DNA from 3 places in the Sphingomonas sp. SRI_018 genome. Region 3 is predicted to be linked to each of the others. Evidence: predicted binding sites of a transcription regulator. Region 3 holds the regulator's gene; each other region holds the start of a gene.
The links. Region 3 encodes LexA, which represses DNA repair genes until DNA is damaged. Its sites were predicted from a motif close to GTTCCNCNCTTGTTCT; they were not measured.
Positions count from the first base shown of each region.

Region 1: a site for LexA is predicted at 1,321-1,336, ahead of uvrA (excinuclease ABC subunit UvrA). Genes of this name have one in related genera too.
Region 2: a site for LexA is predicted at 1,138-1,153, ahead of recA (recombinase RecA). Genes of this name have one in related genera too.

Region 1 is NZ_JBYCZO010000001.1:27,859-30,126, forward strand. It holds gene AC2YHA_RS00140 (Gfo/Idh/MocA family protein) at 1-1,109, shown strand, start outside; gene uvrA (excinuclease ABC subunit UvrA) at 1,344-2,268, shown strand, end outside.
Region 2 is NZ_JBYCZO010000001.1:934,175-936,442, forward strand. It holds gene AC2YHA_RS04350 (oxidoreductase) at 1-1,062, opposite strand, end outside; gene recA (recombinase RecA) at 1,231-2,268, shown strand, end outside.
Region 3 is NZ_JBYCZO010000001.1:1,193,929-1,196,196, forward strand. It holds gene AC2YHA_RS05665 (molybdopterin molybdotransferase MoeA) at 1-763, shown strand, start outside; gene lexA (transcriptional repressor LexA) at 819-1,484, shown strand; gene AC2YHA_RS05675 (ComEC/Rec2 family competence protein) at 1,478-2,268, opposite strand, start outside.

The DNA.
Region 1 (2,268 bases), 1.2 Mb from region 3:
TGGACGGCACGCGTCGCGGGCTCCTCGTCGGCATGGGCGGTGCGCTGGTGGCGGGCGCCGCCGCCGCGGTCACGCTGCGGCAGGGGACACCCGGCCGCAAGCTCGGCCTGGCGGTCGTCGGGCTCGGCAGCTACGCCACGCGCCAGATCATGCCGCGCCTCGCCGGCTGCGAGTCGATCAGGCTGACCGCGCTGGTCAGCGGCACGCCGGAGAAGCTGACACGCTACGGCACCGAATACGGCATCCCGAAGACGCACCACTACAGCTACGCCAACTACGACAGCATCCGCGACAATCCCGACATCGACGCCGTCTACGTCATCCTGCCCAACGCGCTGCACGCCGAATACACGATCCGCGCCGCCCAGGCGGGCAAGCATGTGCTGTGCGAGAAGCCGATGGCCGTCTCCGCCGCCGAGGCCGAGGCGATGGTCGCCGCCTGCCGCAAGGCGGGCCGCAAGCTGATGATCGGCTACCGCTCGCGCTTCGAGGCCTACAACCGCCACGCGATCGAGCTGGTCCGCTCGGGCTTCCTCGGCAAGCCGCGCCTGATCACCGCCGAATCGGGCTTCACCATCAGCCCCAACCAGTGGCGGCTCGACAAGCCGCTGTCGGGCGGCGGGTCGCTGATGGACATCGGCATCTACAGCCTCCAGGCGGCGCGCTACCTCTCCGGCGAGGAGCCGGTCGAAGTCAACGCGATGGAATCGACCGACCGCAGCGACCCGCGCTTCAGGACCGTCGAGGACCGCATCGACTTCCAGCTCAAGTTCCCGTCGGGCCTGATCGCCGACTGCGTGTCGAGCTACAGCTCCAACCACAATGCCCACCGCGTGACCGGTACCGAAGGCTGGGTGTGGATGGAGCCCGCCACCGTCTACGAGGGCCAGCAGATGTGGGTGCGCAAGGGCGGCAAGATGGAGCCGCGCGTGCTGCCGGCGCCGGCCAAGAACCAGTTCGTCGGCCAGCTCGACCATTTCGCCGAGTGCGTGCTGACCGACCGCGACCCGATCGTCCCCGGCGAGGAGGGCCTGCGCGACATGCGCCTGATCGAGGCCATCTACCGCGCGGCCAGGGAAGGGCGCACGGTGCGGATGACGGCGGCGTAGGAATTCAATCCTCCCCCGCCAGGGGGAGGTGGCACGCGAAGCGTGACGGAGGGGGAGGAAGCACACCGATAGCGCATCGCCGTCCTCCCCCTCCGTCAGCCTGCGGCTGACACCTCCCCCTGGCGGGGGAGGATTGAAAGGGGACCTCACTGCTGACACCATCCTGGCAACATCCCGCCCCGCTTCCTATCTCCCCTCTGGAATCCCCTCCAGAACGAAGATAGAACGTAGAGCATGGCCCTCACCACCATCTCCGTCCGCGGCGCGCGCGAGCACAATCTCAAGGACGTCTCGGTCGACATCCCCCGCGACACGCTGACGGTGATCACCGGCCTCTCGGGCTCGGGCAAGTCGAGCCTCGCCTTCGACACCATCTATGCCGAGGGCCAGCGCCGCTACGTCGAGTCGCTGTCGGCCTATGCCCGCCAGTTCCTCGAGCTGATGCAGAAGCCCGACGTCGACCATATCGAGGGGCTCAGCCCCGCGATCTCGATCGAGCAGAAGACCACCAGCCGCAACCCGCGCTCGACGGTGGCGACGGTCACCGAGATCTACGATTACATGCGCCTGCTCTGGGCGCGCGTCGGCATCCCCTATTCGCCCGCGACCGGCCTGCCGATCGCCGCGCAGACCGTCAGCCAGATGGTCGACCGCGTGCTCGCGCTGCCCGAGGGCACCCGCCTGCTCCTCCTCGCCCCCGTCGTCCGCGGCCGCAAGGGCGAGTACCGCAAGGAGCTGGCCGAATGGCAGAAGGCCGGCTTCCAGCGCGTCCGCATCGACGGCGAACTCTACGCGATCGACGAGGCCCCCGCGCTCGACAAGAAGTACAAGCACGACATCGAAGTGGTGGTCGACCGCATCGTCGTCCGCGACGACATCGCCTCGCGGCTGGCCGACAGCTTCGAGACCGCGCTCAAGCTGGCGGAAGGGCTGGCCTATGTCGACCTGGTCGACACGACGGTCGAAGCGGTGAGCCCGAACCGGGTGCGGGAGGCCCCACAGGCGTTCTCCTTCCAAAGCCCCTCCCCTGAAGGGGAGGGGCTTAAAGGCGGCATGAAAGGTGCCGGCGTCCCCGCCAACCGCATCGTCTTCTCCGAAAAGTTCGCCTGCCCCGTCAGCGGCTTCACCATCCCGGAGATCGAGCCGCGCCTGTTCAGCT
Region 2 (2,268 bases), 260 kb from region 3:
GCGCTCCTGCTCGGTCAGCGGCAGCGCGACCGTCCGGCCGTCGCGCGCGGATTCGGCTGCCGCCTCGAGCACGGCCATCACGGTCAGTGCCTCGATCGGCGGCACCGGGTTCGGCGCGGCGCCGCGCACAGCATCGGCGACGCCGCGATAGAAGCTCAGCTGATCGCCGGCCGGCGCCGCGATCCGCCGCTCGTCGCCCGATCCGTCGTAGAACAGCATGTCGTCGTCGTCCGTGCCCCACCCGGGGCTGCCCGGCGTCATCCCCGCGAGCAGCTGCGCCTCCTGCCGGTCCGGCTTGCGCTTGACCAAACTTCCTTTCTCCCCGTGCACGACGAACCGGCTGCTGCCGCCCGCCACCATCATTCCGGCATGGAGGATCACCCGCAGCGCCCCGTAATCGAGCACGACATGCGCCCAGTCGTCGGTCAGCGCGCCGCTCCGCTGCATGGCGAGGTCCGCCTGTACGCGCTGCGGAAGCCCGAACAGCTGGAGCGCCTGATCGATGAGATGCGGCCCGAGATCGAACCAGATCCCGCTCCCGGGCCCCGGCCCCTCGCGCCAGCGCTGGCGCACCTCGGGCCGGAAGCGATCGAAATGCGACTCGAAATGGGTGACGCGTCCGAGCAGCCCGCTCTGGATGGCCTGCCGCACGCCGAGGAAGTCGCTGTCCCAGCGCCGGTTATGGAACACCGCCAGCAGCTGCTCCTGGGCCTCGGCGAGCGCCACCACCTTCCGCGCCTCGGCGAGGTTGAGGGTGAAGGGCTTGTCGACGACCACATGCTTGCCGGCCGCGAGCGCAGTGGCCGCAAGCGGGGCGTGGCTCGCGTTGGGGGAGGCGATCACGACCAGCTCGATGTCGTCCCGCGCGATCAGGGCCTGCGGATCGGCGATCACCTCGACGTCGGGCAAATCGCGCCCGACCTTGGCCGGATCGCTGGACACGACCGCCGTGAGCGCCAGGCCGCGCGTCGCCAGCATCATCGGCGCATGGAAGGTCTTGCCGGCATAGCCGTAGCCGATCAGCCCGGCCCGGACGGCGGCGGTTTCGGTCGATGTCGTCATAGTGTCGCGATGTCGCAGCGGCAGCCGGACCGGTCAACCGCAGGGCAGGAGGGGCGGGCCGCACGAAAAAATTTCGTTCCGCTCTTGTTCCATGAGAACAAATGCGATACGTACGCCTTACAAAGCGTTGAACCGGGCGCGTGGATGCCCTAGCGACGGAGCTTCCCAATGGCAGCGAACCTGAAGGTCATCGATACCGGCATGGCAACCACCAACTCTGATCGTCAGAAGGCGCTCGACGCCGCCCTCGCACAGATCGACCGCGCGTTCGGCAAGGGCAGCGCGATGCGGCTCGGCTCGAAAGAGGCAATGCAGGTCGAGGCGATCTCCACGGGGTCGCTCGGGCTCGACATCGCGCTCGGCGTCGGCGGCCTGCCGCGCGGCCGCGTGATCGAGGTCTACGGTCCCGAAAGCTCGGGCAAGACCACGCTCGCGCTCCACGTCATCGCGGAGGCTCAGCGTAACGGCGGTACCGCCGCCTTCGTCGATGCCGAGCACGCGCTCGACCCGGTCTATGCCAAGAAGCTCGGCGTCGACATCGACGAACTGATCGTGTCGCAGCCCGATACCGGCGAGCAGGCGCTGGAGATCACCGACACGCTGGTGCGCTCGAACGCGATCGATGTGCTGGTGGTCGATTCGGTCGCCGCGCTGGTGCCCAGGGCCGAGATCGAAGGCGAGATGGGCGACAGCCATGTCGGCCTGCAGGCGCGGCTGATGTCGCAGTCGCTGCGCAAGCTCACCGGCTCGATCAGCCGCTCGCGCTGCATGGTGATCTTCATCAATCAGCTGCGCATGAAGATCGGCGTGATGTACGGCAATCCGGAGACGACCACCGGCGGCAACGCGCTCAAGTTCTACGCATCGGTCCGCCTCGACATCCGCCGCACCGGCCAGATCAAGGACCGCGAGGACATCATCGGCAACACCACCCGCGTGAAGGTGGTGAAGAACAAGGTCGCGCCGCCGTTCAAGCAGGTCGAGTTCGACATCATGTACGGCGAAGGCATCTCGAAGATCGGCGAAATCCTCGACCTCGGCGTCAAGGCCGGGTTGGTCGAGAAGTCGGGCGCCTGGTTCAGCTACGACAGCGTCCGCATCGGCCAGGGCCGCGAGAACGCCAAGACCTTCCTCAAGGAGAATCCGGAGATCACCGCCCGGCTCGAAGCTGCGATCCGCGGCCGGACCGAGCAGGTCGCCGAGGAG
Region 3 (2,268 bases):
GGGCGATGTCCTCATTGCGAATGGCGAACGCATCACGCCCGCCCGCGCCGCGCTGGCGGGGCTGGGCGGCCATGCCGAGCTGGCCGTCCGCCGCCCGATCCGCATCGCGATCGCCGCCACCGGCGACGAGCTGGTGCCGCACGGCGCACCGCTTCGCGACGGCCAGGTCCACGAAGTCAACGCGCTGATGCTGGCGACGATGCTCGCCGATCTGCCGGTAGCGGTCGTCCCGCTCGGCATCCTCCCCGATCGCCTGGACGTGCTTACGGCTGCCTTCGCCGCGGTCGACGCCGACATCCTCGTCACCACCGGCGGCGCATCGGTCGGCGACCACGACCTCGTCCGCCCCGCGCTGGAGGCCGCCGGCGCCGATATCGACTTCTGGAAGGTCGCGGTGCGTCCCGGCCGGCCGATGATGGCCGGGCGATTGAAGGATGCGGTGGTGCTCGGCCTGCCGGGCAATCCCGTCTCCGCCTTCGTCACCGCCACGCTGTTCCTGAAGCCGCTGGTTGCCGCCCTGTCCGGCGCCGCCGATCCCCTCCCCCGCACCCGCACCGTCCCGCTCGGCGAGCCGCTCCCCGCCAACGATTCCCGCGCCGACTATCTCCGCGCCGAGCTGCGCGGCGGCCGCGCCTACGCCTCCAGCATCCAGGACAGCTCGATGCTCCGCACCCTCGCCCGCGCGACCTGCCTGATCGTCCGCCCGCCCCATGCGCCGGCGGCGGTCGAAGGCGACTCGGCGGAAATCCTCGACCTCGCTTGACAGGACGGGGAACAATCCATAAACGTTCCGTGTCTGTTCTGGACGGAGGGACCGAATGCTCACGCGCAAGCAGCACGAGCTCATCTGCTTCATCGCCGATCGCCTGGCGGAAACGGGCGTGTCGCCCTCGTTCGAGGAGATGAAGGAGGCGCTCGACCTCAAGTCCAAGTCGGGCGTCCACCGCCTGATCAGCGCATTGGAGGAGCGCGGCTTCCTCCGCCGCCTGCCCAACCGCGCCCGCGCGCTCGAGGTCATCAAGATGCCCGAGCGCCCCGAAGCGAAGAAGGCGGCCAAAACTGTCCAACCGACGGCGCCTTCGCGCCTGCCGCAGCCGGCGAACGACGTGATCGAGATCCCGCTGCACGGCCGCATCGCCGCCGGCGTGCCGATCGAGGCGCTGGAGGGTGCGACGATGCTGCCGGTCCCCGCCGCGCTGCTCGGCGCAGGCGAGCATTATGCATTGGAGGTCGCCGGCGACTCGATGGTCGAGAAGGGTATTCTCGACGGCGATTATGCGCTGATCCGCCGCACCGACGTCGCCCGCGACGGCGACATCATCGTCGCGCTGATCGACGACAACGAGGCAACGCTCAAGACCTTCTACCGCGAAGGCGCGATGATCCGGCTCGATCCCGCCAACCGCGCCTATGATCCGCAGCGCTACGCGGCGGACCAGGTGCGCGTGCAGGGCAAGCTCGCCGGCCTGCTCCGCCGCTACTGACCCGCACCCGAGGCCTGCCGATCGCGAGGCGGCAGGACGGTGGCGGGCCGGATCCAGGGATGGCGGCCGGCGGACGCGGCGACCGTCCTCACCCTGGGCGGATCGAAGGTCAGCGTCACCCCGCCCGACCGCGCCAGGAAGCTGCGGTCGAGCTTCAGCCAGCGTGGCGTACAGCCCTGCGGCAACCGGCGATCGCTGACGACGACGTCCGCCGTCCGGCAGGCGGCGATCAGCGGCCGCGGATCGACGAGATACGCCGACCGGGTCGCCAGCACCCGCCACCGCCGCCCGCCCCGTTCCAGCTCCGTCAGGCACAGGTCGATATTGCAGCGCGTACCCGCGACATCGTCGAGCACCGGCAACTCGCCGTCGACGCCTCCGCCTTCGCTCAGCACGTCGCGGACATAGTCCCCCGCCCGCTCGCGCAGCAGCGCCAGCCCGCCGCCCTGCGTGCGGATGGCAAGATGCCGCCCGTCGCCGGTGACGATCAGGTCCGGCGCCGGCGTCGCCAGCGCCCAGGTGGCTCCGAATACGAGTGGAGCCAATCCACACCACCGCCAACGGGTTTTCCACAACATTATCCACAGCCCGCCCGTCACCATCAGCGCGAAGGCGCCCCGCGGCATGGCGGGCAGCGCCGCGACCGCGCCCGGCGCATGGGCAGTGGTCCGGGCGATCCACAGCAGCAGGTCGAGCGCCCGCCCGCATAGCCACCACAGCGGCGCACCCAGACCACCCAGATCGAGCAGCAACGCCAGCGCCTCGAGCGGCATGACCACGAAGG